3 regions of the Arthrobacter nitrophenolicus genome follow, and region 2 is predicted to be linked to each of the others. Evidence: riboswitches for the same ligand, from Rfam matches in the RefSeq annotation. Region 2 holds a riboswitch; each other region holds the start of a gene.
The links. A riboswitch is a leader RNA that binds a small molecule or an ion and turns the genes downstream of it on or off. The one in region 2 is predicted to bind thiamine pyrophosphate.
Positions count from the first base shown of each region.

Region 1: another riboswitch for thiamine pyrophosphate. It lies ahead of thiO (glycine oxidase ThiO); the one in region 2 lies ahead of thiD (bifunctional hydroxymethylpyrimidine kinase/phosphomethylpyrimidine kinase).
Region 3: another riboswitch for thiamine pyrophosphate. It lies ahead of ACJJV6_RS06630 (ECF transporter S component); the one in region 2 lies ahead of thiD (bifunctional hydroxymethylpyrimidine kinase/phosphomethylpyrimidine kinase).

Region 1 covers NZ_CP174504.1:229,384-239,494, reverse strand. Annotated here, with positions in the region: gene ACJJV6_RS01065 (PHP domain-containing protein) at 37-903, shown strand; gene ACJJV6_RS01060 (hypothetical protein) at 1,004-1,363, shown strand; gene ACJJV6_RS01055 (site-specific DNA-methyltransferase) at 1,411-2,304, opposite strand; gene ACJJV6_RS01050 (DEAD/DEAH box helicase) at 2,313-3,986, opposite strand; gene ACJJV6_RS01045 (RNB domain-containing ribonuclease) at 4,288-5,799, opposite strand; gene thiE (thiamine phosphate synthase) at 5,913-6,644, opposite strand; TPP riboswitch at 6,672-6,790, shown strand; gene thiO (glycine oxidase ThiO) at 6,783-8,102, shown strand; gene thiS (sulfur carrier protein ThiS) at 8,099-8,335, shown strand; gene ACJJV6_RS01025 (thiazole synthase) at 8,340-9,155, shown strand; gene ACJJV6_RS01020 (4a-hydroxytetrahydrobiopterin dehydratase) at 9,198-9,536, shown strand; gene ACJJV6_RS01015 (hypothetical protein) at 9,608-9,910, opposite strand; gene ACJJV6_RS01010 (DUF3107 domain-containing protein) at 9,942-10,111, opposite strand, start outside.
Region 2 covers NZ_CP174504.1:4,063,919-4,074,029, reverse strand. Annotated here, with positions in the region: gene ACJJV6_RS18830 (Rne/Rng family ribonuclease) at 1-2,670, shown strand, start outside; gene ACJJV6_RS18825 (IS481 family transposase) at 2,676-3,680, opposite strand; TPP riboswitch at 3,938-4,035, shown strand; gene thiD (bifunctional hydroxymethylpyrimidine kinase/phosphomethylpyrimidine kinase) at 4,127-5,593, shown strand; gene rplU (50S ribosomal protein L21) at 5,856-6,164, shown strand; gene rpmA (50S ribosomal protein L27) at 6,226-6,489, shown strand; gene obgE (GTPase ObgE) at 6,605-8,191, shown strand; gene proB (glutamate 5-kinase) at 8,181-9,332, shown strand; gene ACJJV6_RS18795 (glutamate-5-semialdehyde dehydrogenase) at 9,359-10,111, shown strand, end outside.
Region 3 covers NZ_CP174504.1:1,401,687-1,411,797, forward strand. Annotated here, with positions in the region: gene ACJJV6_RS06615 (hypothetical protein) at 1-833, shown strand, start outside; gene ACJJV6_RS06620 (energy-coupling factor transporter transmembrane component T family protein) at 830-1,630, opposite strand; gene ACJJV6_RS06625 (ABC transporter ATP-binding protein) at 1,662-3,215, opposite strand; gene ACJJV6_RS06630 (ECF transporter S component) at 3,215-3,838, opposite strand; TPP riboswitch at 3,897-4,033, opposite strand; gene ACJJV6_RS06635 (heme-degrading domain-containing protein) at 4,114-4,665, shown strand; gene ACJJV6_RS06640 (hypothetical protein) at 4,662-4,868, shown strand; gene ACJJV6_RS06645 (DUF4383 domain-containing protein) at 4,980-5,438, shown strand; gene ACJJV6_RS06650 (iron-containing redox enzyme family protein) at 5,500-6,555, shown strand; gene ACJJV6_RS06655 (CDGSH iron-sulfur domain-containing protein) at 6,582-6,794, shown strand; partial or broken gene ACJJV6_RS06660 (hypothetical protein) at 6,862-9,048, shown strand; gene ACJJV6_RS06665 (DUF4235 domain-containing protein) at 9,115-9,378, shown strand; gene mnhG (monovalent cation/H(+) antiporter subunit G) at 9,382-9,813, opposite strand; gene ACJJV6_RS06675 (monovalent cation/H+ antiporter complex subunit F) at 9,803-10,081, opposite strand; gene ACJJV6_RS06680 (Na+/H+ antiporter subunit E) at 10,078-10,111, opposite strand, start outside.

The DNA.
Region 1 (10,111 bases), 410 kb from region 2:
CCGCCGGGGGCGGGGCCGGTCAACTAGTCTGGACAGGTGAGGATTGACCTGCATGCCCACTCCAATGTCTCCGACGGCACGGAGAAACCCGCCGACGTGATGGCCTCCGCCGCCCGCGCCGGGCTGGACGTGGTGGCACTGACCGACCATGACTCCACGGACGGCTGGGCGGAAGCATCCGCTGCAGCCGTTGAGCACGGAGTGGCCCTGGTGCCCGGGATGGAGGTGTCCTGCCGGACCTCGGAAGGCATCAGCGTGCACCTCCTGAGCTACCTGCACGACCCCGCGCACGAGGGCCTGCTGGAGGAGATCACCAAGGCCAAGGACGCCCGCCTCACGCGTGCAGAGCGGATGGTCACGCTCCTCGCCGAGGACTATCCGCTCACCTGGGACGACGTCATCCACCATGTGGCGCCCGGCGCGACCCTCGGCCGTCCCCACATCGCCGACGCGCTGGTGGCCGCCGGTGTGGTGGAGGACCGCTCCGAAGCCTTCGCCACCATCCTCACCTCACGCTCGCGCTACTTTATCCAGCACTACGCACCCGACCCCGCCACCGCCGTCGAGCTCGTCCGCGCCGCCGGCGGCGTGCCTGTCTTTGCCCATCCGGTGGCGACCGCGCGGGGCAGGACGGTGGGGGAGCGCACCTACCGGGAAATGATCGACGCCGGCCTGGCTGGCCTGGAGATCGACCACCGGGACAACCCGGAGGAAGGGCGGGCCTTCCTCCGGCGGCTCGCCGCGAAGCACGACCTGCTGGTAACGGGTTCCTCCGACTACCACGGCACCGGCAAACCCAACCTGCTGGGCGAGAACCTCACGTCCCGGGAAGCCTTGGCCAGGATCGAGGAACTGGGCACGGGGACCGCCGTTGTGCGGGGAAGCTCCGCGCACCTTGACTAATGGTCCCGCCTGAGTAGTCTTTCGCTTGCCGGGGTGGCTTTCGGTGCCAAAAAAGGTCTCGTCACCATGCAATATTTCGTACGGTAGACGGAGAAGAATCATGTTCAGGAAATCACTTGCCGCGGCTGGTCTGGCCGTCGTTTTCATGTTTGTCCCCACCGCAGCCAATGCGCTGGACTGTGCCAACGTCAGCCGGTCGGCCTACACGGGCAGCGACTACGTGTTCATACCCGGCCCCGACATCCACGTCCATGTGCAGGGCAACTGGGCTTACGTGCTGGAAGCTGGTGCCTGGGTGTTCCTGCCCCCGGGAACCGTCCCGGAAGGCGCAGGCGACGACGGCAATTTCCAGAACGGCGAGGGCTATGCCCTGTTGGTCAACGCCATCTGCGAATCCAGCGGAGCCGTCCTGGACAACCGCCAGGGGGACCACGGAATCCAGCTGCTGGAAACCTGCTAGCGGAACCGCAGGCGCAATAAGCCGCAGCAGGTGTCCTTAACGGCCCCCTACAAGGACACCTGCGCGGCAGGGTGGGGTGGGAACGACGCGAGGGTGGCGTGTGCGCCCAGCCGCCTTGCCATGATGTCCACCGCGGGCTGGTTCTGGTCCACGCAGACGAATTTGCGGCCCAGCTTGGCCGCCACCGCGCCGAGGGTGCCGGAGCCGGCGAAGAAGTCCAGGCACCAGTCGCCTGGCCTGCTTGACGCGGCGACGACGCGCCGGACCAGTCCCTCCGGCTTCTGCGTGGGGTAGCCGGTTTTTTCCTTGCCGGTGGGGGAGACGATGGTGTGCCACCAGACGTCCGTGGGCAGCTTGCCGAGTTCCCGCTTGGCGGGAGTGACCAGGCCGGGGGCCATGTAGGGTTCCCTGTCCACTTCGGCGCTGTCGAAGTGGTACTTGGCGGGGTTCTTGACGTAAACGAGGATATTGTCGTGCTTGGTGGGCCAGCGGTTCTTGGCGCGGGCGCCGTAGTCGTAGGCCCAGATGATCTCGTTCAGGAAGCATTCCCGGCCGAAGATGGCATCGAGCATCACCTTGGCGTAGTGGACCTCTCGGTAGTCCAGGTGCAGGTACAGCGTCCCGTCCTCCGCCAGCAGGCGCCACGCCTCGACGAGCCGCGGTTCCAGGAAGGACCAGTAGTCGCTGAACGCGTCATCGTAGCGGTGCAGGGCACCTTTGATGGTGTCGTAGGAGCGACCCTTGAAGCCGACGCGGTCGCCGCTGCCCTCGGCATTGGCCACCATCCTGGTTTCCTGGCGCCGCTGTGGCCTGCCTGTATTGAAGGGCGGATCCACATAAATCAGTGTGAAGGCGCCGTCCGGCAGCGTGGGGAGGTACTCCGCGTTGTCCGCGTGCACCACCAGGCTGCCGCCGTCCGGCGCCCAAACAGTGTCAGTCATCGGGGCAGTTAGCCCTCGGCGCCCGGCTGTGTGCCCTTGTCAGTGCCGGCAACCACTTCGCCGTTGCGGCGCCGGGTGCGGGTACGGGTGCGGCGCGCACGCGTGGGCTGCTCGCCGTCGTTCTGTCCGGCCTCGCCGGCAGGCGCAGATGCGGCCGCCGGGCCTGACGTACGACGGCGGCGCTCACCGGAGCGGCCTGCGGACTCGCCGCCGCGGCCATCTTCGCGGCTGCCGGAATCCCGGCGTCCACGGCCGGCGCGTTCACGGCCGTCCCCGCGGCCGCCGCGGCTGCTGTTCTTCTTCCCGGTTTCGCCCAGGTCTTCGAGGATCTCGGCGTCCACACCGGCCAGGGTGCGCTTGTCCCGCGGGAGGCGGCCCTTGGTGCCCTCGGGAATGTCCAGGTCCGTGAAGAGGTGGGGCGAGGAGGAGTAGGTTTCCACCGGCTCGGGAACGTTGAGGCCCAGGGCCTTGTTGATCAGGGCCCAGCGGGGAACGTCGTCCCAGTCCACGAAGGTGACGGCCGTCCCCTTGTTGCCGGCGCGGCCGGTGCGGCCCACCCGGTGCAGGTAGATCTTTTCGTCTTCGACGCACTGGTAGTTGATGACGTGCGTGACGTCCTCCACGTCGATGCCGCGGGCCGCGACGTCGGTGGCCACCAGGACGTCCACCTTGTTGTTGCGGAAGGCGCGCAGGGCCTGCTCCCGGGCACCCTGGCCCAGGTCGCCGTGGATGGCGGCGGCGGCGAACCCGCGGTCCACCAGTTCCTCTGCCACCTTCGCGGCGGTGCGCTTGGTCTTGGTGAAGATGATGGTGCGGCCGCGGCCCCTGGCCTGCAGGATGCGGGCCACCACCTCGGTCTTGTCCATGCTGTGCGCACGGTAGATGAGCTGCCGGATGTCGCGCTTGGTCAGGCCCTCGTCGTCCGGGTCTGCGGCGCGGATGTGGGTGGGCTGGGTCATGTAGCGCCGTGCCATGGCGATGACCGGGCCGGGCATGGTGGCGGAGAACAGCAGCGTCTGCCGGACAGCGGGGGTGGCCGCGATCAGGGTCTCGACGTCGGGCAGGAACCCGAGGTCCAGCATTTCGTCGGCCTCGTCCAGGACCACGATCTTGACGTTCTTGAGGCTCAGGTGCTTCTGCTTGTACAGGTCGATGAGGCGCCCGGGGGTGCCCACCACAACCTCCACGCCCTGCTTCAGCGCTTCCACCTGCGGCTCGTAGGCGCGGCCGCCGTAGATGGTGGCGATGCGGGCGTTGCGTTTGCGGGATGCGGTCTGCAGGTCATTGGCCACCTGCACTGCCAGTTCGCGGGTGGGGACGATCACCAGGGCCTGCGGTGCGCCCGGTACGGCGAGCTTCGCGTAGCCTGGGTCGTCCTGGCCGATGACGCGCTGCAGGGCGGGAATGCCGAAGCCGAGGGTCTTGCCGGTGCCGGTCTTGGCCTGTCCGATGATGTCGTGGCCGGACAATGCCACCGGCAGGGTCATGGCCTGGATGGGGAAGGGGTGCGTGATGCCGGCGTCGGCCAGCGATTCCACGATGTCCTCGCGGACGTTGTAGTCGGCGAAGGACTTTTCCGCGATTTCGTGCGGCTTCTCGTCCGAGATGATGGTCTCTTCCGGCTCAATGGTCTCGGTGCCGGTCTCGTCCGTCAGAAGCTGGTGGGTATGCAATTCACTCACAGGGAGTTTCCTTATTCATTTGGGCATTGGCGCTGCCTGCTCAACGGGCCGGCCGGCAGGCCGGTCCGGAGCACGCTCGGGCGCACAAGCAATTCCAGTGGAAGCCGATCGCGGGCTATCTAAATGCTGGCACTGGTGACCAGCGGGCAAATCTCAAGATCGCGTAGGGGCGGGCTTGTTGGTTTCAAATCAAGGAAATCAACGACCGGGCATCCATTTCTACTTCTCCAGTCTAGCCGTACAAGGCCGCAATACCGGCTTTTGCACCCCCGGAGGCGGGTATGCGGGCCCGCAGCGGACCTCAGCCGACCAGTTCGAAGTGGACCTCACGGGTTGCGATGTTGGACGAAAGCAGGCGGACGCGGACCTTGGTGCCGGACTCCAGGTCGCCTGCGCAGCGGGCCGTGACGGCAGGTTCAGCCACCTGGATGATGCCGGAACCGCCATTGCCGTTGCCGTTCTTGCCGTTTCCGTTCCTGCCGATTCCGTTCCTGCCGTTGTTGCCATTGCCGTTGTCTTTTTGCGGCTTCGACCCGGAGATCACGATGGCATCAAACTCCTGGCCAATGTGGTTGACCAGCAGCGCGGCCTCCACGGTGTCCAGCGCCATCCGCTCCATCCGGGACGCCAGCTGGTCCGATCCCGCCATGATCTCGGGAAGCGACGGAAGGGCCTCACGCGCCCAGCCGGGAACGTTGCCGCCATTGCTGAGGGCCTCGCAGATCACCAGCACGAAGCGGTCCACCAGCCGCCGCAGGGGAGCGGTGGTGTGCGCGTAGGCCGCACCGATGGCGGCCTGGATGGCGGCCTCCGGGACGCTGCCGTCAAAAGCTGTATAGGAGGCGCCGCGGAACAGCATCCCCGCCGAGTGCATGATGGCGAGCTGCCGCGGTTCGGTCGGGTCCAGGCTGCGCAAGTACTCGCCATAGCTGACCTCGCCGTCCCACGGCTTTCCCAGCGCCTCGGTCTGGAGTTTGAAGTGGTTCAGGGAGCGTTCGTCCGGCGCGGGCATGGTCCGGAGGATGCCCACTTGCCCGTCCAGCATGATCTGCGCAGCGGCCATGCCCGTCATCAGCGAGATCTGCGCGTTCCAGTCCTCCACGGGCAGCTGCGGCGCGGCAGCGATGCGGTAGCCACCGTCGGGGAGCTGGACGATCTCCTGCTCCGGCATGTTCAGGCTGGCGCCGTCACGGGCACGTTCCAGCTCCACGCGCTTGAGCCCAACCTCTTTCAGCAGCTGCAGGACTGGGGATGCGCCGCCTGCGTCCAGTTGGGCCTGCGCGCCTCTGTAGCTCAGCTTGGCGCGGCTGCGCATCCGTGCCCGCCTGACGGAGGCCGAGGTGACATCGGCGTTGCCGTCCAGGCGGAAGTCCCAGACGAAGGCCGGGCACTCCTGGCCGGGCAGCAGGCTCCCTGCCCCTTCGCTGATGACCTCCGGATGCAGCGGAATCCGGCCGTCGGGGGCATAGAAGGTCTGCCCGCGGCGGCGCGTTTCCTGGTCCAGCGGTCCGCCCGGCTTCACGAACGCCGGAACGTCGGCGATGGCGTACAGCACGTGGTAGCCGCCGCCGTCGGCCTCTATGAACAACGCCTGGTCCAAATCCGTAGACGATGCCGGATCGATGGTGACGAAATCGACGCCGGTCAGGTCATGGGACGGAAGCTCCAGCGCAGCCACGGCCGCCTCGGCGTCACGGACCGCATGCTCGGGGTACGGCCCGGGAAGCTCGAGCTCGCTCCGCAGCGCGCCCAGGGCCTCTTCCAGCGCATTGTTGTGCTCGTGGACGTTGGGAGCCAGCCGATGGTGTGACACGAAAATCAGCCTAGCCCGAAGACCGCCGATTATGCAGGCCATCGGCGGGATGGACGGCAGGGCCGTGTTGCCCCGCGGACAGTTCAGGACCCGCCAGTTCAGGACCCGCCAGTTCAGGAGCCGGCAGCATCCAGAGCGGCCAGGAGTGAGGCCGCCGCTGCGGCGGGGTCCGCCGCTTCGGTGATGGCCCGCACCACCACAATCCTCCGGGCTCCCGCTGCCACCACCTCGCTGACGTTGGAGTGGTCGATGCCGCCGATGGCGAACCACGGCACCTCGTTAGCGGCTTTGGCGGTGGCTGCCGCAGCGTATTTCACCAGGTCGGGTCCCACGGCGGCCCGACCCGGTTTGGTGGGGGTGGCCCAGACCGGCCCCACGCAGAAGTAGTCCAGCCCGGCAGGTCCGGCCGTGGCAACGAGGGCCGCATCCACCTGGTCCGGAGTGTGGCTGGAGAGTCCAATGGCGGCGTTGCCGTTCAGCAAGGTGCGGGCCGCGGGCAGGGGGAGGTCCTTTTGGCCGATGTGGAACACCGGAGCGCCGGACAACACGGCGATGTCGGCGCGGTCGTTCACTGCCCACAGCCTGCCATGGCGCTGCGCGGCTTCCTTCAGGACGGCCAGCAGTTCCAGTTCCTCGGCAGCCTCGATGGCCTTGTCGCGGAGCTGGATGATATCCACTCCGCCGGCGAACGCGGCATCCACGAACTCCGCGAAGTCGCCGCGGTCACGGCGGGCGTCAGTACAGAGGTAGAGGCGGGCAGTCTTGAGCCCGGCGGTTCCCCCGGCGGTGGTGAAGGCATCGGTTGCGGAGGCGCCGGCAGCGGCAGGGGAGTGGGACACATTCATGGCTGCAAGCCTAGTTCCTCTACACTTGCCTCGTACTGCGGGAGCCTGCGGCAGCTGTCATAAAGCGCCGGGCTGAGAGGGCGTCAGAGCCGACCGCTTGACCTGATCCGGGTAATGCCGGCGTAGGGAAGGAGACACATGGGCACCCCCAACACGGCACCCCCGCAACCCACCAACGGCACCGCCAGGGCCGACGTCGCGGTCATTGGCGGCGGAGTTGTGGGCCACGTGATCGCCTGGGAGGCACTGCGCTCGGGCCGCAGCGTCGCGCTGATCGATGACGCACCCGGCAGCGGCGCCAGCTGGGCCGCCGCAGGGATGCTGGCGCCGGTGAGCGAGCTGCACTACCAGGAAGAGGACCTCCTCGACCTGATGCTCGCATCCTCGGCCCGGTGGCCCGGTTTTATCGCCGACCTGGCCGCTGCGTCCGGCGAAAGGACCGGATACCTGACGACGCCGACCCTCGCCGTGGGTGCCGACGCCGCCGACCGCCGGGCCTTGATGGATTTGCGCGCGGTCCAGCAGGCCAACGGCCTGGCTGTTGAGCCTTTGACCGTCCGCGAGGCGCGGCGGCGGGAACCGTTGCTGAGCCCCGCCATCGCCTGCGCACTTGACACCCCCGCCGACCACCAGGTGGATCCCAGGCGCCTGGTGTCCTGCCTTCGCAACGCCCTGGCGGGGGAAACTGCCCGCAGCGGCCGCGCAGCTGCGGGTGCAGTGGATGGGTATGCCGTGCCGGACAGGGCCGTTGGACTGCTGTGGGCTGATGGCACTGTTGCGGGAGTCCGGCTTGCCGGCGGCGGTACAGTCCTGGCCGGAGAAACCGTGGTGGCCAACGGACTGGATGCCGCTGCGCTGGCGGACCTGCCTGAGGGCCTGCACCTGCCGCTGCGGCCGGTGCACGGGGACATCCTCCGGCTCGCCGTACCGCAGCACCTCCAGCCGCTGGTCACGGCCACCGTACGCGGACTGGTCCGCGGTGTACCCGTGTACATCGTCCCCCGGGAGGACGGGACGGTGGTGATCGGAGCCACCCAGCGTGAGGATGCCCCCGCCAGGGGCGTTGCAGCCCCACAAGCTGCCCGGTCCGCTGCCGGAACGGTATCCGCCGGCGGTGTCCACCAGCTCCTCCGGGACGCGCAGGTCCTGGTCCCCGCCGTCGCCGAGCTGGAATTGCTGGAGTGTACGGCGCGGGCCCGGCCGGCGACCCCGGACAACGCCCCGCTCCTGGGCAGGGTGCCCGCCGCTCCAGGCTCCATCCCGGGCGGGCACATCGCGGGCCTGGTCATCGCCACCGGATTCTTCCGGCACGGCGTCCTCCTGTCACCCGCAGCCGGTGCCATCTGCCGGGACCTGATGGACGGCACAACGGACCCCCGCTGGGAGCCGTTCAACCCTGGCCGCTTCTCCGGCCGCGAATCCTCCGCTGCAAGCGTCAACATCAAGGAGACAGCATGAACATCACCCTGAACGGAAACCACCATACGGTGGCTGAGGGGGCGTCCATCACCACGCTCGTCAGCCAGGTCACCGGCCGCACCGTGGGGGCTGACGGCCAGGCCAACGACGGGAACAGGCTGGGCGTCGCCGTGGCGCACAACGCACAGGTGGTTCCCCGGAGCCAATGGTTCTCAACGGCGCTCGCCGACGGTGACGACGTCGAGCTTGTCACGGCAGTGCAGGGAGGCTGACACCATGACGGAATCCACCACCCTGACCTCCACGGCTGCACCCGGCCTGGATGATGTCCTGGTCATCGACGGCGTCCCCCTGGCGTCCCGGCTCATCATGGGAACCGGCGGCGCCCCGAGCCTGGACGGGCTTGGCGCGGCGCTCCTCGCCTCCGGCACGTCCCTGACCACCGTGGCGATGCGGCGCTACTCCACTGCGGAAACGGGCTCGCTGTTTCAGCTCCTGGTGGACCACGGCATCCGGGTCCTGCCGAACACCGCCGGATGCTTCACCGCCCGGGACGCCGTCCTCACCGCCGAACTCGCCCGCGAAGCGCTGGAAACGGACTGGGTGAAGCTCGAAGTCATTGCCGACGAACACACGCTCCTTCCCGACGCCGTCGAGCTGGTGGAGGCCACCGAACAGCTGGTCAACCGCGGCTTCAAGGTGTTTGCGTACACCAACGACGACCCCGTCCTGGCGCTGCGGCTGGAGAACCTCGGCGCCACCGCCGTGATGCCGCTGGGGGCTCCCATCGGCACGGGGCTGGGAATCCTGAACCCGCACAACATTGAGCTCATCGTCTCCCGCGCCTCGGTCCCGGTGGTCCTGGATGCCGGGATCGGTACGGCCTCCGACGCTGCCCTTGCCATGGAGCTCGGCTGCGATGCCGTGCTGCTGGCCACGGCGGTGACCCGCGCACAGAACCCGGCCCTGATGGGGGAGGCATTCAAACACGCCGTCATCGCCGGTAGGCTGGCGAAAGCGGCGGGCCGCATTCCCCGCCGCGAACACGCGCTGGCATCGTCGGCAATGGAAGGCCGGGCCGAGTTCCTCTAGCCCGGCACACGCCGGTTGATGCCCCTGGACCAAGGAGTAGCAGTGGCCGGCAAAGATGCCCTTCCCCGGGAACAGATCGACCAGGCCCTGGCAGGGCTGCCCGGCTGGCGGTACCACGACGGCGGCCTGGTCACCGTCTTCAAGACGCCGACGGCGGCTGCCGCACTCGAGCTGATTGCCGCCGTCGGACGCCTTGCTGAGGAACAGAACCACCACCCGGACCTGGACTGGCGCTACAACCGCGTCTTCATCCGCTACTCGTCGCACGACGCAGGCGGGCAGGTGACAGAACGGGACCTCGCCGCCGCGGCAGGAGCGAGCGAGGCTGCGGCCGCCGTCGGGGCGAATGCGGAACCCTCGCGCTACCCGTCCGGAAACTAGTCATCCGTTAAGCGAAGGTGGCCGCCGCCCCGGAGGGCGGCGGCCACGCGCGTTTGCGGGTTGTTCCTCTGCTAGCGGCGAAGGATGGCAGTGAGGCGCTGCGTGTCCTGGCGGGCCCGGCTGCGGCCCAGGTAAAGGACGGCGGCCACGGCGGCCGCAGTTCCCAGCACGATGGGCAGTACCCACGGAAGCCACGTCAGGCCCGGGCGGTACCCAAAGCCTGCCGCCATCAGGATGATCCAGGTCAGGGCCCCGGCAACGACGGCAACGCCGGCGGGCAGGGCGGCGCCGTACTTGGCATGCCGCCTGTCATTCGCCCAGACGATGAAGCCTGCGGCAACCGCTGCGAGCACAACGATGGTCAGGGAAAGCATGGATCTCCTAGGAACGTTCGCGGTGCCGGGGCTAGAACTGGCCGAACCCTACGCGGCGGACCTCTTCGGCGCCGATTTCCACATAGCCGAGGGCATTTCCGGGAACAATGATCAGGCGTCCCTTGTCGTCGGTCAGCCGCAGCTCGCTGCCGGCATTGATGGCTTCGCCCACAACCTTGGCCACCGTCTCGGCGTCCTGGG
Region 2 (10,111 bases):
TCCCCTACTTCCGTACTGTTCCAGGCCCCCGACCTGAGCACTGTCGTGCGCCCGGCTCCGGCCGTCCCCGAGGAAGTGGAAGAGGACGACGCCGAGGACGACGACACCGACGATTCAGCTGGCCGCCGCAGGCGCCGCAGCCGTGGCCGCCGCAGCCGCGGCCGTAGCGAAGACCGGGCCGCGGAGGCTGCCACTGACGGCGACGCCGGCGAAGACGCCGAAGCGGAGGGCGACGAAGGGTCCGCACTCCTGGAAGAGGGCGTCACCTCGCGCCGGCGGCGCCGGCGGCGCCGCGGCGACCAGGACCTCGAACTGACCGGCGGCGGGGACGACGATCCGCCCAACACGGTGACCCGCGTCCGTGCGCCCCGCGCGGTGAGCGAAGCGCCCGTGAGCAACCGCGTGACCAGCGTGAAGGGTTCCACCCGCCTTGAAGCCAAGAAGCAGCGCCGGCGTGAGTCCCGCGATACCGGGCGCCGCCGCACGGTGATCACCGAGGCAGAGTTCCTGGCGCGCCGGGAATCCGTGGACCGCCAGATGATCGTCCGCCAGCGCGACGACAGAATCCAGATCGCAGTCCTCGAGGACGGCGTCCTCGCCGAGCACTTCGTCTCCAAGACCCAGCAGGACTCGCTGATCGGCAACGTCTACCTGGGCAAGGTCCAGAACGTGCTGCCCTCCATGGAGGCGGCATTCGTTGACATCGGGCGCGGCCGCAATGCTGTCCTGTACGCCGGTGAAGTCAACTGGGAAGCCGTCAACCTCGAAGGCAAGCAGCGCCGGATCGAGAACGCCCTCAAGTCGGGCGACACCGTCCTGGTCCAGGTGACCAAGGACCCGGTGGGCCACAAGGGCGCACGCCTGACCAGCCAGATCTCGCTGCCCGGCCGCTACCTCGTGTACGTCCCCGGCGGGTCCATGACGGGCATCTCACGCAAACTGCCCGACGTCGAACGCAACCGGCTCAAGCGCATCCTCAAGGACCGCCTCCCGGAGCAGGCCGGCGTCATTGTGCGCACCGCGGCGGAAGGGGCGTCCGAGGAAGAGCTCACCCACGACATCAACCGGCTGCGCGCCCAGTGGGAAGGCATCGAAAGCCAGTCCACCTCCACCAAGGTCCTGGCTCCCGAACTGCTGTACGGCGAACCGGACCTCACCATCAAGGTGGTGCGCGACGTCTTCAACGAGGACTTCTCCAAGCTGATCGTCTCCGGTGAAGAGGCCTGGGACACCATCGAGGCCTATGTCACCTACGTTGCCCCGGACCTGGTGGGCCGTCTCGAGAAGTGGACCAAGGACCAGGACATCTTCGCCGCCTGGCGGATCGACGAGCAGATCCACAAGGCCCTGGAACGGAAGGTCTTCCTCCCGTCCGGCGGTTCCCTGGTGATCGACCGCACCGAGGCCATGACCGTGGTGGACGTCAACACCGGCAAGTTCACGGGCAGCGGCGGCAACCTGGAGGAAACCGTCACCAAGAACAACCTCGAAGCAGCTGAGGAAGTGGTGCGCCAGCTCCGGCTCCGCGACATCGGCGGCATCATCGTTATCGACTTCATCGACATGGTCCTGGAATCCAACCGCGACCTGGTGCTGCGCCGGCTGGTGGAGTGCCTGGGCCGCGACCGCACCAAGCACCAGGTCGCCGAGGTAACGTCCCTGGGCCTGGTCCAGATGACCCGCAAGCGCATGGGCACCGGGCTCCTGGAGGTCTTTGGGGAGCAGTGCGAGGCTTGCGCCGGACGCGGTGTCGTCACCCACGACGACCCCGTGGAGCACCGCCGCGCCAACATCGTTGCCGCTGAACACCATGTCCAGCGCACCGACAACCGGCCTGACGCCCGGGCCGAAGGCCACCGGAACGAGGGACAGCGGACCGACAGCAGCCAGCCCGGGGGACGCCCTGACCGCAAGCGCCGGCGCGGACGCGGCGGCCAGCAGCCCGAGGCTGCCCCGGCAGCCGCGGTGCATGTCCACACCGTCCATCCGGACCCGGCCGACGCCGAGCGCCACGCCAAGGCTGAAGCCACCCGGCTGGCCCTTGCCAACATCGCGGCGGCCGCGCATGCTGCGCACCTGCATGACGACGAGGTTGCGGCGGCCCGGCAGGCGCAGTCGGCCGCCCAGCCGGCAGCGCCGGCCGTGGAAGAGAAGCACGACGCCGGCACCCCGCCACGTCCTGCGGCTGTCCTGACCTTCGGCGGCGAGAAGGTTGTCCTTCCGTTCGTGGAGCATGCGGAAGAGCAGCAGCCCCGCCCGGCCCTCACCCTGGACAGGCTTGCCGAAGCGTTCGCCCACCTGGGCGAACCGGCACCTGCCGCCGAAACACCGGCGGAAGAGCCGGAAGCCAAGCGGCCCGAGGCCGTTCCGGCGCAGGTGGAGCAGCCGGTTGCCCCCGCGGAAGCTGGGAAGGACTGGTCGGACCACACGTTGGAACAGTCCCGCCAGCGCCGGCCGCGGCGCAACCGCAGCGCCAGCCGCGCCCAGGGTGCCGCCAACGAAACCACCGTGCAGCAGCACGAGAACGTTCCGGCGGCCAGTGCCGGACATACCCATGCTGCAAAGGCCCCGGAACCCGCGGCGTCCTCACCGGAAGGCAAGGAAGGCGCGCCCAAGCCCGCCGAAGCGCCCATCATCCTGGGCGTCGGCGTTCCTGCCTCGGAGCTCTAGCTGTACTAACCCGGTTGGTTGGTGACACGGCTGACTGGTGAGGCGCCTTTGAGTGCGGTGTGGGGCCTGCGGCGATTGTAGTACTGGATGAAGTCCGGGTAGCAGGCTTGCCGTTCGGCTTCTGAGCCGTAGGCCCTGGCGTAGGCCCATTCCTCCTGCAGGATGCGGTTGAACCGCTCAACCTTCCCGTTGGTCTGTGGCCGGTATGGTCTGGTGCGTTTGTGCCTGATCCCGGCCTCGGCCAGGACAGCGGCGAAGGCACGGGAGCGGTAGCAGGAGCCGTTGTCGGTCAGGACCCGCTGGATCCTGACGCCCTGGGCGGCGAACGCGGCGATGGCGTTGCGCATGAATGCCGAGGCCGTCTCCTTGGTCTCGTCCGGCAGGATCTCGGAATAAACGAACCGGGAATGGTCGTCCACCGCGTGGTGCAAGAATGTGTAGCCGCGGACCTGGCCCCGGCCCCTGGTCCGGCCTTCAGCGAGGTTCCGGGCCCGGGCATTCGCTTCGCCCTGCACCCGCCCATGGATGCGGTGGCCGCCACCGTTCGGGATCCGGCCGAGTTTCTTGACGTCCACGTGGATCATCTCGCCCGGCCACGCGTATTCGTACCTGCGGGCGCGGTCCCGGCCACGGACTCTGATCCCTGTTGCCGGGTCGGTGAACCGCAGCGGAGGGCAGAGATAGCGGGCCAGGATGCGGTGAACCGTGGAGACGTTCAGGTGCAGGTGATAGGCGATCCGGGCAGGGCCCCACCGCCGGTTCACCCGCAGTCCGAGCACACGCCTCTCGGTGCGCACCCGGGTCCGGTGCGGGCAGGTCAACGGCCGGCTCCGCCGGTCCTGCAGCCCAGCCTCTCCCAACTCCCGGTAGCGGCGGGACCAGCGCGCGGCCGTCGGAACGGAAACGTTGAACCGCTCAGCAGCCCGGCGCAACGGCCACCCATCAACCACGATGCAACGGGCCAGCTGCCGACGCCCCGAATGAGCCAAAAACGCGTTACGGTGGGACACGAGGACCTCCTGGTTTGTGTTCGCTCTCGACAAGCACCACACAACACCCGGAGGTCCTCTTATTGCTTCAAATCAATCCCCGTGTCACCAACCTGCCGGGACAATACATCTAGCCCGGGCAGGGCCAGCCACCGGGAAGTCCCCGTTTCATGGACGATTCCCCTCCGCATCCCGGGGGGAACGGTCCATGAAGCGGGGACTTCCTGCATGCGGGGGCTGTCACTTTTCCCGGGCTCCCATGTCAGCGGCTAGGCTGGGAAACCGACACGGGGTGCCGCGCGAAGGGCCGGCTGAGATCCAGACCCGTTGAACCTGTCCGGCTAGTACCGGCGAAGGGATGTCTTTTGTCTTCGACGCTCTTAATACCCGCGGAAACTTCCCAGCCAGGCGCTGTCCCGGATGCAACCGTCCAGGCCGCGTCCGCCCGGCCGGCGGCAGGCCGGGACGTGCCGCGCGTCCTGTCCATTGCCGGTTCGGACCCGTCGGGTGGCGCCGGCATCCAGGCGGACCTGAAAAGCATTGCAGCTCACGGCGGCTACGGCATGGCCGCCATCACCGCGCTCACAGCGCAGAACACCCGCGGCGTGGCGGCAGTCCACCTGCCGCCCGCGTCATTCCTCGCCAGCCAGCTGGACGCCATCAGCGACGACATCACCATCGACGCCGTCAAAATCGGCATGCTGGGCGACGCCGGGGTGATCGCCACAGTCCGGACCTGGCTGGAGAAGGTGCGTCCCGCCGTCGTGGTCCTCGATCCGGTGATGGTGGCCACCAGCGGCGACCGGCTGCTCCAGGAATCCGCCGAGGCGGCGCTTCGCGACCTGCTGCCGCTGGCCCACCTCATCACGCCGAACCTGGCCGAACTTGCGATGCTCGTGGGCGAAGAGCCCCAGGATTCCTGGGCCGGGGCCCTGGAACAAGGCCGGAAGCTGGCCGACGCCACCGGAGCAACCGTGCTGGTGAAGGGCGGCCACCTGTCAGGTGCGCAGTGCCCGGACGCCCTGGTCAACACCGCCGGCCTGCTGCGGACCGAAGTCATCGAGGTGCCGGGGGAGCGGGTGGCCACCAGGAACAGCCACGGAACGGGCTGCTCGCTGTCCTCTGCAATGGCCACGGTGCAGGCGCGGCTGGGGGACTGGGAAGCGGCGCTGCGGGAAGTGAAGCCCTGGCTGGCAGGAGCGCTGGGGGACTCTGCCCGGCTTGAGGTAGGGACCGGGAACGGGCCGGTGCACCACTTCCACCACCTGCGGCCCGTTCCGCAGCCGGGGGCGTTTGAGGCCCTGCTCCGGGCGGAAGCCGAAGCGGACCTGGATGCCATCTACCGCCTGGACTTCATCCGCGGCCTGGTCTCGGGCAGCCTGCCGGAACGGGAATTTGCCTACTACCTGGCCCAGGACGCCATTTACCTGAACGGCTACTCCCGCGTGCTGGCACGGGCAAGCGCCCTGGCCCCCACGGACGCGGAGCAGCTGTTCTGGGCCGGATCCGCGCAGCAGTGCCTGGAGGTTGAGTCCGAGCTGCACCGGTCCTGGCTGAGCACGCGTCCCGTCCGGGCCGAACTCGGCCCCGTGACAAAGTCCTACGTCGACCACCTCACCGCGGCCTCGGCGTCGGGCAGCTACGCGGTGCTTGCCGCGGCTGTCCTGCCGTGCTTCTGGCTGTATGCGGAGGTGGGCAAGACCCTCCACGCACAGTTCCTCGCCGCGGGGGAACCGGCCGGCCACCCCTACGCGGAGTGGCTCCGGACCTACGCTGACGAGGACTTTGCCGCAGCGACCCGCAAGGCTATCGCCATCGTGGACGCGACCGGACGGGCCGGCTCGGACGGCGAACGGGCGGCCATGGTCACGGCCTTTAAACAGTCCTGCCGCCTGGAAGTGGACTTTTTCGACGCGCCGCGGCTGCACGCCTGAGCCTCCGGGCCCCGTCCCGCCGGTACCATTGTTGGTGCGCGGTCCCGCCGCCCGGCCGGCCTGTGGTTGCTATCACAGCCGGCGCGCCGGAGCCAGCCTCATTTGCGGCCGAAGACGAAATTAGCGTAGTCTAGTTCTTCGGTGCTTACGCCAACACTTGGGTTATGACCCCACGGCGTTGAGGCACAGCGAGAAGCCAGCCTGTTAGAGCCGGTTCCGCACGCAAATTTAGTTAGAAACGTCGAGAGAAGTGAGTTCCCAAGTGGTGTACGCGATTGTCCGCGCAGGCGGCCGCCAAGAGAAGGTTTCCGTCGGAGACTTCGTTACCCTGAACCGCGTCGCCGGTGGGGCTGGCAGCACCATACAGCTGCCCGCGCTGCTCCTGGTAGACGGTGACAAGGTCACCTCCGCCGCTGCTGACCTGGCCAAGGTGACTGTTACGGCTGAGATCCTCCAGGACCTCCGCGGTCCCAAGGTTGTCATCCAGAAGTTCAAGAACAAGACCGGTTACAAGAAGCGCCAGGGTCACCGCCAGGAACTGACCAAGGTCAAGATCACCGGCATCAAGTAACCACCGGTTACTGTTCAGGTTTTTCAGCAAATTCCCCAGAATTTAGAGGCAGGCATTTCAGATGGCACATAAAAAGGGCGCGAGCTCCACTCGCAACGGCCGCGACTCCAACGCTCAGTACCTCGGCGTCAAGCGCTTCGGCGGCCAGGTAGTTTCCGCCGGCGAGATCATCGTCCGCCAGCGTGGCACCCACTTCCACCCGGGCGCCGGCGTGGGACGTGGCGGCGACGACACCCTGTTCGCACTGACCCCGGGAGCCGTTGAATTCGGTACCCGCCGCGGTCGCCGCGTCGTCAACATCGTTGCTGCTGCAGCTGCAGAGTAACAACCAGCATTAAAGCGGTGGAGCGGGCCTGATGGCCCGCTCCACTGTTCTTTTAACCGCATTACAATCGTGATGGCGCTTTTGGCGCCGCGAAAACAGCACTGAGGAGATTTACGTGGCCAGCTTTGTAGACCGGGTAGTACTGCACGTATCCGGCGGTAGCGGCGGCCACGGGTGTGTCTCCGTCCACCGCGAGAAGTTCAAGCCCCTCGGCGGGCCCGACGGCGGTAACGGCGGCAACGGCGGGGACGTCATCCTGCGCGTGGACCACCAGACCACCACCCTCCTTGACTACCACCACGCACCGCACCGCCACGCCACCAACGGCGGTCCCGGCATGGGCGACTGGCGCGGCGGCAAGAATGGCGAGACCCTGGTCCTGCCTGTTCCCGACGGCACCGTGGTGAAGTCCAAGGACGGCACCGTCCTGGCGGACCTCGTGGGCGAAGGTGCCGAATTTGTGGCGGCGGCCGGCGGCATCGGCGGCCTGGGCAACGCGGCCCTGTCCTCCCAGAAGCGCCGGGCTCCGGGCTTCGCGCTCCTCGGCATCGAGGGCGAATCCCGGGACATTGTCCTGGAGCTGAAGTCCATCGCGGACATCGCACTGGTCGGCTTCCCGTCTGCGGGCAAGTCCAGCCTGATCGCCGCCATGTCCGCCGCCCGGCCCAAGATTGCCGATTATCCCTTCACCACCCTCATTCCAAACCTTGGCGTGGTGCAGGCAGGCGATGTCCGTTTCACCATCGCCGACGTGCCCGGACTGATCGAAGGGGCCAGCGAGGGCAAGGGCCTCGGCCACCACTTCCTGCGCCACGTGGAGCGCTGCGCCGCGCTGGTCCATGTCCTTGACTGCGGCACCCTGGAATCGGACCGCGATCCGCTCTCCGACCTCGCCATCATCGAGGCCGAGCTCGAAAAGTACGCCGTGGACATGAGCTACGCCGGACAGGACGGCGAAGTCGTCCCGTTGAACCACCGTCCGCGCCTGGTGGCGCTGAACAAGGTGGACCTGCCGGACGGCAAGGACATGGCCGACTTCGTCCGCCCCGAGCTGGAGTCCCGCGGGTACCGGGTGTTCGAGGTGTCCGCCACCAGCCATGAAGGACTGCGCCAGCTCGGCTTCGCCATGGCGGAGATCGTCCAGGCGGCCCGCGACGCGGTGGCTGCCGCGCCGCCCAAGGTGCAGCCGGCCGTGCTGCGGCCGCGCGCCGTCAACGAAACCGGCTTCCGGATCCGCCGCGAGGAAAAGAACCTGGAGCCGCTGTTCCGGGTCCTGGGCGAGAAGCCCGTGCGCTGGGTCAAGCAGACCGATTTCACCAACGAGGAAGCCATCGGCTACCTCGCCGACCGCCTGGCGAAGCTCGGCGTCGAAACGGAACTGTTCAAGCAGGGCGCCAAGCCCGGCGATACCGTGGTGATCGGCGAGGACGACGGCGTCGTCTTCGACTGGGAGCCCACCATGATGGCGGGTGCCGAGCTCCTGGCGTCCCCGCGCGGAACGGACGTCCGGTTCGCGGACATTGGTGACCGCCCCACCCGCAGCCAGAAGCGCGAAGAGCAGCAGGAGCGCAAGGATGCCAAGGCTGCGGCCCGGGCCGAGCTGGAGGCTGAGCGCAAGGCCGGCATCTGGACCGAGTCCGTGAGCAGCCGCCGCGTGGCCAAGCCCCTCAAGGAAAGCGGACTCGACGCCGATGACTTCTAGGACGGCCGCCGCGGAACCGGAAACCCGGGCCGTGGACAGGAGTGTGCTCGCCAATGCCCGGCGCGTGGTGGTCAAAGTCGGTTCGTCGTCGCTGACCAGCATCAAGGGCGGCATCGCCGAGGAATCGCTCATCGCCCTCGCCGATGCCCTGGCCGCCAAGCGCAACGCGGGCACGGAACTGATCCTGGTGTCCTCCGGCGCCATTGCCGCCGGGCTCGCCCCGCTGGGCCTTGCCAAGCGGCCGCGGGACCTCGCAACCCAGCAGGCCGCGGCCAGCGTGGGGCAGGGGCTGCTGATGGCCCGTTACACCCAGGCCTTCGGGGCGCACGGCGTGACGGTCAGCCAGGTGCTGCTTACCGCCGAAGACCTGATGCGCCGGAGCCAGCACACCAACGCCTTCCGGGCCCTTGACCGGCTCCTGAACCTGGGCGTGGTCCCTGTCGTCAACGAGAATGACACCGTCGCCACGCACGAGATCCGGTTCGGCGACAACGACCGGCTCGCCGCCCTGGTGGCGCACCTGGTCCGGGCCGACGCTCTGGTGCTGCTGTCCGACGTCGACTCCCTTTACGACGGCCCGCCGTCGCATGGGGCCAAGCGGATTCCCCTGGTCGAAGGACCCCACGACCTCGAAGGCGTCACCATCGGCAAAGCCGGCAAGGCCGGCGTCGGCACCGGCGGGATGATGACCAAGGTGGAGGCAGCCACCATGGCCGCCGGCTCCGGCATCCACGCCCTGGTCACCTCCACGCCCAACGCGGCCGCCGCCCTGAACGGCGAAGACGTGGGCACCTGGTTCACTGTCAACGGCTCACGCAAACCCGTCCGTCTCCTCTGGCTGGCACACGTCGCCTCCGTGCAGGGCCGCCTGGTCCTGGACGACGGCGCGGTGCGGGCCGTGCGGCACCACCGCACCTCCCTGCTGCCCGCGGGCATCTCGGCGGTGCACGGGGATTTTGAAGCCGGCGACGCCGTCGAGATCGCGGGTGTCGACGGCACCGTGGTGGCGCGCGGGCTGGTGAACTACTCGTCCGAGGAACTGCCGCGCATGCTCGGACGGTCCACCCGGGACCTCGGGGAGGAACTGGGCACTGGCTACGACCGCGAAGTTGTTCATGTTGACGACCTGGTTCTGGTCTGAGTCCCCGGCTCGCCTAAACTTGGAACATGACTGAGGCCCTGATTTCCAACACTGCTGACAATTCCGTAGACGCTGCCGCTGCCGGTGCGCAGCCGGGCACGCCTGCAGCAGCGCCGGAATCCGCCTCGGTTCCCCTCTCCGAGGCCGAGGTCCAGGCTGCAGTCCACGCCATCGCCGACCGTTCACGCACCGCCGCCCGCCGGATGGCCATGGCCAACCGTGCCTGGAAGGACCGGGCACTGCGGGCAGTGGGCGCCGCCCTGGAGGAAAACACCCGGGCGATCCTGGCCGCGAACGCCACGGACGTTGCCGCCGGCAAGGCCAACGGCACCTCCGTTGCCATGCTTGACCGCCTGACGCTGACCGAGGCCCGCATCGCCGGGCTGGTGGCAGCGCTCGAAAACCTGGCCAACCTGCCCGACCCCGTCGGCAACGTGGTCCGCGGCCAGACCCTGCCCAACGGCCTGCGCCTGCGCCAGGTCAACGTCCCCATGGGCGTGGTGGCAGCCATTTACGAAGCCCGCCCCAACGTCACCGTGGACATCGCGGGCCTGGCCCTCAAGAGCGGCAACGCCGTGATCCTCCGCGGCGGCAGCGCTGCCGAGGCCACCAACGAGGTCCTGGTGCGGGTGCTGCGTGAGGCACTCGAATCCGTCGGCCTGCCCGCCGACGCCGTGCAGACCGTGGACCAGTACGGACGCGCCGGCGCCAACGTGCTCATGCGGGCCCGCGGCAAGGTGGACGTCCTGATTCCCCGCGGCGGCCGTGACCTCATCCAG
Region 3 (10,111 bases), 1.6 Mb from region 2:
TGTTCCGGCCCCATGCCCGTCCGTTCCCGCTCAGGCTTGCCTGGCTGCTGGCGGCAGCCGTGCTGCTGGCTGTAGCGGGTCCTGTTTCTGCGGCGCCCTCGCCGGGCGAGGGCGGCCAGGCGCTGCTCGGCAATGATGTGTCCTGGCCGCAATGCGACAGGGAGCTGCCGAAGGGGCAGGCGTTCGGCATCGTCGGCGTCAACAACGGCCTCGCGAACAACACCAACCCCTGCCTGGCGGAACAGCTTGAGTGGGCAGCCTCCTCCCCCGGTTTGCCCGGCCAGCCGGCTGTGTCGCTGTACGTCAATACCGCGAACCCGGGCAGCTCCGGGTCCTGGTGGCCGGACAGCGACGAATACCCCATCGGCCGGCAGGTCCACAACCCCTACGGCCCCTGCAGGGAGGGCAACTACGGCAAGGCCTGCGCCTACATGTACGGCTGGGCCAAGGCCTACGACGACGCCTACATCCGCGGCATCAGCAACCCCGCCGACTATGTGTGGTGGCTGGATGTGGAGACCGAAAACAGCTGGTCCGGCGACAAGGACGCCAACCGCGCGGTCCTGGAGGGCATGACGGACTTCTTCCACAGCATCAATGTCAAGGGAGTAGGCATCTACTCCACGTCCCTGCAGTGGGGCCGGATCGTGGGCAGCGTCAGCAGCACCAGTAACCTGTACCCGTTGCCGAGCTGGCTGGCTGGCGCCCGCAACGCGTACCGGGCCGCCGGGGCATGCCTCAAGGAACCGCTAACGGGCGGCGGCAAGGTGGTCCTCACCCAGTTCGTGGCGCGGGGCTTCGACTACAACCACTCGTGCACCCAGGAACCCTAGCCTCCCAGCCACACCATGTTCCAGGTGCCGGCAGACACGGCGGCCACCACGGCGAGTCCTGCCATGAGCAGCCCGCCCGCCAGCACCCACGCATCCAGCACGCTGTACGTTGAGGCGCGGGCCCAGGTGCGGGTCCCGCCGCCGAATCCGCGCGCCTCCATGGTGACTGCCAGCCTCGACGCCCGCCGGATGGCCTGCACCAGGAGGCCGAAGCTTTGCCCCAGCGTGGCTTTCACCCGTTGCAGGACGCTGCCCCGTGACCCCACGCCCCGTGCGCGCCGCGCCATGCCAATGGTCTGCCACTCCTCAGCCAGCATGCCCACCAGGCGCATGGCGGCCAGCGTGCCGAGCACGAACCGGTGCGGCAGGCGCGCCTTCTGGGCCAGCGCGTCTGCCAGGTCCGTCGGATCGGTGCAGCTCATCAGCAGCACCGCCGGCAGCGCGATGGCCAGGCCGCGGAGCATGAACCCGAGTCCCGTCTCCAGGGACCCTTCGCTCATGGTCCAGATGCCGACGTCGATCAGCGTCCGTCCGCTGTCCGGCGCCAGGATAGAGGTGCTCCAGCCGCCCACGGCGGCGGCAAGGATCAGCGGCCAGCCGCGCTGCCAGAGCAGCGTGGGCGTGAGCCCTGCAAGCGGGAACAGCAGGACTTCGAAGGCCAGCGCCACCGTGGCGGACACCCAGTCGATGGAGAGTGCCAGGACCACAGTGATCAGGATGACGGCGGCCAGCTTGCTGAGCGGGTTGGCGCGGGTCAGCAGGGCGTTGTTGCCGCGCAGGTGCAGTTCCTGCCTCACAGGTCAGCCTTTCTCACAGCGCCACCTTTTCTCACAGGGCCACCTTCTCCGCCGCCGCCAGCTTCAGTTCGGTTCCGCCCAGGGCGGCGGTGAACTCGGCATCGTGGGTCACTGATACCACGGCCGTTCCGGAGTCCAGGAGCTCCGAGAGGAAGGACGCCAGTTCGGCCCAGGTGTTGGCGTCCTGGCCGAACGTGGGCTCGTCCAGGACCAGGACCTGCGGGCTGGCCGCCAGGACGGTGGCCACCGAGAGCCGCCGCTTTTCCCCGCCGGAAAGGGTGTAGGGATTGGCGTCCACCAGCGGCGTGAGCCTCAGCCGTTCCAGCAGCTCGTCAACGCGGTCCTCGCCATGTCCCAGGTGGCGCGGGCCAAACAGCAGTTCATCGCGCACCCTGCCGGTGACGAACTGGTGCTCCGGTTCCTGGAACACCGTACCGATCCGCTCGATCAGCTGCTCGGCCTTCCAGCGGAAGGGGTCGATTCCGGCGTCCCGGCTGAGGTTTGTTGTTGCGGAGATTTTGCCCGTGACCGGCTCCAGCAGGCCCGCGAGGGTCAGGGCAAAGGTGGACTTTCCGGCGCCGTTGGGCCCGGTGATGGCAAGCGCCTGCCCGGCCCGCACCTGCGCGGTGATGTCTTCCTGCACCGGAACCGGCGGGATTTTCCGGAACCCGCTGCGGCGCGGGCGTTCCCGGGACACAGCCGTTTTTTCCGCTGCCAGCAGCAGGTCTCCGGCGCCCGGCCGGGCGTCGCCCGCGCGGGGACGGGTGGCCGGAACGTAGCCGGGCACCCATACGCCGGCGGCCGCCAGCATGGTGCGGGCCTCGTCCAGGACCCGGTCCGGCGGACCGTCGAGGAGGACAGCGGGGTCGGCGGCAGAGCCCGGCCGCAGGACTACGATCCGGTCCACCAGGTCCTTCCATACCGACACCCGGTGCTCCACCACCACCAGCGTGGCCCCGGTTTTGTCCAGGCAGCGTGCCACGGCGTCCCGGACCTCCAGCACACCTGCCGGGTCAAGGTTGGCCGTGGGTTCGTCCAGCAGGATCAGCCCGGGCCGCATCGCCAGGATGCCTGCCAGCGCAAGCCGCTGTTTCTGCCCGCCGGACAGCGCCGACGTCGGATGGTCCAGCGGCAGGTGGGACAGCCCGACGTCGGCAAGCGCCTCGTGCACGCGAGTCCAGATGGCGTCGCGGGGCACGGCGAGGTTCTCGGCGCCGAAGGCGACGTCGTCCCCGACCCTGGAGAGGACCACCTGGGTTTCGGGGTCCTGCTGCATCAGGCCGGCACGGCCGCGCTGGCCGCGGGGGGACCCGCCGTCGACCAGGAGCGAACCGGACTCGTCGGAATCGCCGGCCTCGCCGTCGTCGTTCACGTCGCCCAGGACCCCCGCGAGGGCATGCAGGAGCGTGGACTTGCCTGCGCCCGAGGGTCCGAGCAGCAGGACGCGCTCCCCCGGCAGAATGTCCAGGTCAAGGGCGTGGACGGCGGGCTTGGCGCGCCCGGCGTGCCGCCAGCCCCAGCCACGCGCCGTGACTGCGGCCGGCCGCACCGCCCCGGCCGCGCCGTGGTGGTTGGGTGCCTGCATCAGGAGAAGACGGGCTCCGTTGCCGCCTTGCGGGAAGCGAAGGAGCTCAGGACGCCGGTCCTGGCCAGGCCGCGGGTGGCGATCCAGGACAGGGCACCGGCGATGATCGCGCCGGAGATGGCGGTAAAGATGATGTAGGCCAGCTTGTCGCCGCCGGCGTACGCGATGTTCCATCCCCACGGGGCGAAGGAGTCGTTCAGGCCGCAGAACAGGCCTGCGGCAGCACCTGCCAGCAGCGCCACCGGCAGGTTGAACTTCTTGTAGACAAAGATCGCGAAGATGATTTCGGCGCCAAGGCCCTGGACGAAGCCGGAGAACAGCACGGACGCGCCGTACTGCGAGCCCATAAGGAGCTCACCGGTGGCTGCGACCGTCTCGCAGAACAGGGCTGCGCCGGGCTTGCGGATGATCAGCATGCCCAGCACGGCCGGGATCATCCAGCCGCCGGCGATCAGGCCGGTCAGGGGCGGGTAGACGGCGTTCATGGGGCCGGACACCGCGGCCGCGCCCTGGGACCAGGCCCAGAAGATGACGCCGCCGGCGATGGCGATCAGGGCCGCCACCACGATGTCCACGACGCGCCAGGACTTGCTGGTGGTCTTCTTGATTGCTGCAGTGCTCATGGAATCCTCCTGGGAAACAGGAGGGGAAAGCACGGCAGTCGGCACTTCGCCGCTGCCGGACTTCGAGAACTCGACTCCCTTGCGCCGGTACTAACCGGATCAGGTTCGAGGGTCTGCGGCTGTCCGCACTCTCAGCGCCCACCTGCGGTTCCCGGCCTTGCCAGGTCCGACGGCGGCGCTCCCCTGTCGTTATGTGTTGCTTGCTTGGATGATGCGTTGGATTGCCCTGTTGGGCGTGGTCCAGTTTACACCTGGACAGGGGTAGATTGTGGGCCATGACCGCCAATGAGCCGCATGTGACCGAGTTCGACCCGGACTCCGAGGACGCCCAGCCGGAGGGATCCCTGCAGGCCCTCATCGGCCGCATCGAGGGTGAAATCCACGAACTCCAGTTCCCGGGCTTCTCGATGGATGACGCGCTCAACCTTGGCCTCCTCCTGGTGGAGCTGGGCAAGGAGCGCAGCCTGCCCATCGCGATCGACATCACCAAGGGTGAACAGGTGCTGTTCCATGTGGCACTGCCGGGCGCCACGCCGGACAACGAGCACTGGATCCGGGCGAAGCAACGGACCGCTGCGCGGTACGAGGTGCCCTCCCTGCTGGTAGGGCTTCGCGGGCGCCTGCGCGGAGGCCGGATCGAGGACGAAGGCTGGTTCGACCAGAGCCGCTATGCGGCCCACGGCGGCTCTATCCCCGTTTACGTAACGGGGGTGGGGGCAGTTGCCACCGTCACCGTATCCGGACTGCCGCAGGTGCAGGACCATGACCTGGTGGTGGAGGCCATGCGTGAGGTGTTGCGGTCCGCCGGGGCTGACGGGGCACCATGACCGGCAATCCCGCTGACAACCCCGTCCGGGCGGCGGTGGACAGGGCGGAGGACGAGATGATCTTTATCGGCCCGGACCATCCCTACTATCCCCTGCTGGCCGAGCTGGTGTCCGCCGTCGGCAAGGCATGGCAGCAGGGGTACGACCAGGCCCGCAGCGGCGGGCACCACCCGAACCCCTACACCTGGACCGGACCGGCCTGACGGGAACATCCTGACCGGCCTTAGCTCCGGGCGCGGAAACCAAGCTTGCTTAGCTTTTATTAGTAATCATGCTTACTATGTTGTTTCCACCGCGTACGAGGAGTCCAGGACATGGCAGTCAGCACCCGTCCACCCGGCGTCCGGACCGCACTGCAGTGGTCCGCGCTGGGCGTTGCCGGCGTCTTCCTGTTCGCCGGCACCCTTGGGTTCGTTCCGGGCATTACCAGCAACTATGGCTCCCTTGGCTTCGCCGGACCCGGCTCGGGGGCCCTGCTGCTGGGCATATTCCAGGTGTCCGTCCTCCACAACCTTGTCCACCTCCTGTTCGGCGCCGCCGGACTGTTCATGGCACGCACCCACCGGCAGGCCCGGAACTTCCTCACGTACGGCGGCGTCATCTACCTGGTCCTGTGGCTGTACGGCCTGCTCATCGGGGACGAGACCCCCGCCAACTTCATCCCCGAAAACTATGCGGACAACTGGCTCCACCTCATTCTGGGGCTGGCCATGATCGTCATTGCCGTCCTCCTCTCGCCACGGACCACCCCGGCGGGCAGCCGGAAATCCTGACCTGACCCACCTGCCGCCAGCGCAGACGGCACCGCCACAACCCGAAACCAAGGAGCATCCCATGCGAATCCCGGAACCCCGAGGCCCCATCAGCGGCATGCTGCTCGACGTCCTGGCGGGTGCGCCGGCGGGCCCGGCCGAAGCCCTGGCCGGGCTGCGGGAGCTCACCTTGAACCGGCTGGCGGAAACTGCGGACATCATCGGCGACGACGATGCCCAGCTGGCCCTCTTCTGCCTGTACGAACTGCACTACTCCGGCCTCGACGGCGTCACGGACGAGTGGGAATGGGATGCCGGGCTGATCCAGGTCCGTCAGGCCCTGGAAAAGCCGTTTGAGGCGGCCCTTCGCGCGGCAGCCGGCGACGCCGCCGGAGAGCTGGACCTTCCGGCTGCCGCCGACCTCACCAGCGACGCAGTGGCAGATGTGCTGTTCGGCCTTGCCGGCAGGGACACCGGCCCCAGCGTCTCCCGCTATGTGGCCAGGAAGGCCAGCCTTGACCAGCTCAAGGAGTTCCTGATCCATAAGTCCGTGTACCAGCTGAAGGAGGCGGATCCGCACACGTGGGCGATCCCCCGCCTCAGCGGCCGGGCCAAGGCGGCGCTGGTGGAAATCCAGGCGGACGAGTACGGCGGCGGACGTCCGGACCGGATGCACAGCGCCCTGTTCGCCCGGACCATGCGGGGGCTGGGGATGGATGACTCCTACGGCGCGTACGTCGATACCGTTCCGGCGGTTTCCCTGGCGGCCGTCAACCTGATGTCCCTGTGCGGGCTGAACCGGCGCCTCCGCGGCGCCATCATCGGGCACCTGGCCATTTATGAGATGACGTCTTCGCAGCCCAACCGGTTCTACGGCAACGGCTTCCGCCGCCACGGCTTCGATGCCGGCGTCACCCACTACTTCGACGAACATGTGGAAGCCGATGCGGTCCACGAGCAGATCGCGGGCCGCGACCTTGCCGGCGGGCTGGTGGAAGCCGAGCCGGAACTGCTGGATGACGTCCTGTTCGGGGCAACGGCGGTCATGGCCATTGACATCAGGCTTTCCGCCCACCTTCTTGAGTCCTGGGAAAACGGCCGCTCCTCGCTCAGGGCGGCAATGCCCGTGGCAGCATGACCGCCCCTGCAGGCGGAGGAGCCGCCATGGACCAGGACCAGCCCGAGAGTTCCATCGTGGTGTGCCCGGACGGGCCACTCATCGTGCGGGGGGACTTCGAGATCGTCACGCCCTCAGGAGAGCCGGTCCCCCGCGAACGGAAGACGGTGGCCCTGTGCCGGTGCGGGGCTTCAGCGATCAAGCCTTACTGCGACGGCACCCACAAAATGATCAAGTTCCGGACGGACCCACGTGGTTGACACCCACGGGGCAGCGCACAAGGATGGATTCTCGGAAAGCGTTTTCTGATCCGAGGAGCGTGCGCACTTGCACAGCCAACAGGCAGTCATCGACCGCGAAACCCTGGTGCGCCGCCACAACGTGGAGCAGCGCACCATTGATCCCCGCAGCCCCATTTCCGTAGGCAACGGGGAATTCTGCTTCACCATGGACCTGACAGGCCTGCAGTCCCTGCCCGCCCGGTACCCGGTGGCCGCACGGGACGGGCTTCCGCCAGGCACCCTGCTCGGTACCCAGTCGCAGTGGGGCTGGCATTCCATTCCGCCCGGGCAGGACTACACGCTGGCCGGATCCACCGTCCTTTACGATTCGCCCCGGGGCCCGGTGCCGTACGTGGACATGGTGGGCGGCATCGTGGACGGGCGGGACACCGGTGCGTCGGACAGCGAGGCCTGGCTGCGGGCCAACCCGCACCGGCTGGACCTGGGGCGGATCGGCTTCGTCCTGCCGGCGCGCGGAAACCCGGAGCTGGCAGCGGACGACATCTCCAACACCAGCCAGGTCCTTGACCTCTGGACCGGCACGGCCACCAGCAATTTCAGGCTGCAGGGGCATCCGGTGACAGTGTGCACCGCCTGCCACCCCGGCAGGGACGAACTCGGCTTCAAGATCGAATCTGCCGCCCTGCAGCACGGCCTGGCCGTCTCACTGGCCTTCCCGTACGGCTCCGGTGCCTGGCACAACGCTGCCGACTGGTCCCGCCCCGACGCCCACACCACCACGCTGGCGGAGCGGCAGGCTGCCGGCGGCGGGCGGAACTGGGTCATCACCCGGGACCTGGACGGGTCGGCCTACCGGGTGCAGGTCATGGGCAGCGGCATGGAGCTGGAGCAGACCGGCCCGCACACCGTCCTGGTCCGGGCTGCGGCCGGACAGCAGGTCCTGGATTTCAGTGTCCACTTCACCAGCACCGGTACGGGTGACTGCCAGCCCCGCGGCACCGGGGGCATCGGAAGCGCCAGGCGTACCGGAAACACCGGCGGCGGGGATGGCGCACCGCAGAAGTCCGGGGCCGGCACCGCCGTCATCCGGGCCTCCCGCACGGCGTGGCCGGAATTCTGGAAGTCCGGCGCCGCCGTCGAACTTTCCGCACCGGACGATCCACGCGCGGCGGAGATCGAACGCCGGGCGGTCCTTTCCCAGTACCTCACCGCCATCAACTGCTCCGGCTCATTGCCGCCCCAGGAAACAGGACTGGTCTGCAATTCCTGGCGCGGACGATTCCACCTGGAGATGCACTGGTGGCATGCAGCCCACTTCGCGGCCTGGGACCGGACCGAACTCCTGCTGCCCGCGCTGCGCTGGTACGCCTCCATCCTGGAGCCCGCCCGGCAGACAGCGAAGGCCCAGGGGTTCGACGGCGTCCGCTGGCCCAAGCAGGTGGGCCCGGACGGGCGCGAGAGCCCCAGCCCCATCGGCACGTTCCTCATCTGGCAGCAGCCGCACCCCATCCACCTCGCGGAACTGGCGTACCGGGCGGAGCCATCGCGGGACCTGCTGGAGGAGTTCGCGGAGATTGTGTAAGCGCCGAGTTCATGGCCGGCTTCGCGCACCCGACCGCCCGCGGTTATGAGCTGGGCCCGCCCTTGGTGCCCGCCCAGGAGAGCTACGAATCCACCAGGACCACCGCAAGCAACCCCACCTTCGAGCTCGCCTACTGGCAGTGGGCCCTGCGGGTGGCCAACACCTGGCGGGAGCGGCTGGGGCTGCCGCCCCGGAAGAAGTGGGCGGAGGTGGCGGACGGGATGGTGCGCCCCACGGTGGTGGACGGGGTATACGCGGCCATCGGTGTGGAGCCGTACAACCATCCGCACGGACCATCCCTCCATGCTCTACGCGCTGGGGGTGCTGCCGCGGACGGACCTCATCGATCCCGCCATCATGCGCGCAACCCTGGCCAGCGTCCTGGCCGACTGGGACTGGGACAGCACCTGGGGCTGGGACTATCCGGTGATGGCCATGACCGCCGCCAGGCTCGAAGACCCGGAAACCGCCGTCGACGCGCTCCTGCTGGACGCAGCGAAGAACCTGGTGCTGCCCAACGGCCACAACCGGCAGACGGAATCACTGCCGCTGTACCTGCCGGGCAACGGCGGGCTGCTGGCGGCCGTTGCCCTGATGGCTGCCGGCTGGGACGGCGGCCCGGACCGGGATGCGCCCGGTTTTCCGCCGCACTGGACCGTGAACTGGGAAGGCCTGGTGAGGGCGCCCTGACGTGGGGCGGCCACCCTGACGTTAGGCTAGGGGAAGTCCTGATTTCACGACGCTAGGAGGCACGGAATGAACTTCTTCATCAAGCTGCTGGGCACGGGCATCAGCCTGCTGGCCGGATTCGCCGGAACCAAGGCAGTGGACGTGATCTGGGAAAAGACCACGGGCCGGAAGCCGCCCAAGGGCGACAAGGAGGATGTCCCCACCACGCTCCGCACCGCCCTCACGTTCGCGCTCGTGTCCGCGTCGGTGAGTGCCGTGATCCAGGTGCTGACCAACCGCGGGACCCAGCGTGCCATCACCCGGTTCGCGAAGAGCCAGGACGTCGTCTAGCCTCTAAGGCTGGCGTTCAGGGCCGTCGCCGGAGCCGTCCTCGCGGGCGGCCTTGGCGGCGGCTTTTTGCACCACTGCCTCCAGCTCGTCCGAGGTGAGCAGCTCGCGGTGCAGGTGCTTGGTCCGGTAGCCTGCCCGGCCCACCATGTGCGCCGAGACGGGAACCGTGAGGAGCTGGAAGATCCAGGCCACCAGCAGCACCGGCCACACCCACCAGGTCCGCATTTGCAGCCCGATGGACGCCAGCAGCAGGAACAGGCCCAGAACCTGCGGTTTGGTGGCGGCGTGCATGCGGCTCAGCAGGTCCGGGAAGCGCAGCAGGCCAATGGCCGCGCCGAGGGACATCACCGCGCCCACCACCATGAACACGGCGGACACCAGGTTGATCCAGCCGTCCGCGCTTGCCAGGTCGAAGGTCCAGGTATCAGGGCTCACTGGGCTGCTCCCTCCGGTCGGCCACGAACCGGGCCACCGTCACCGATCCGATGAAGCCGATGACGGAGATGGCCACCACCAGCATCAGGTTGTTAAGGTGCCGGTTCACCGCCATGTCCACGCACAGCGCCCCGCCCAGGATGGCAAGCAGCACATCGGAGGCCAGGACGCGGTCCAGCAGCGAGGGCCCGCGCGCTATGCGGATGATGGCCCCGGCGGCGGCCAGGGAGAAGATGACGGCCGTGACGGCCAGGACGGCCTGCATCATGCGGCTGCCTCCATCCGGACTGCTTCCAGT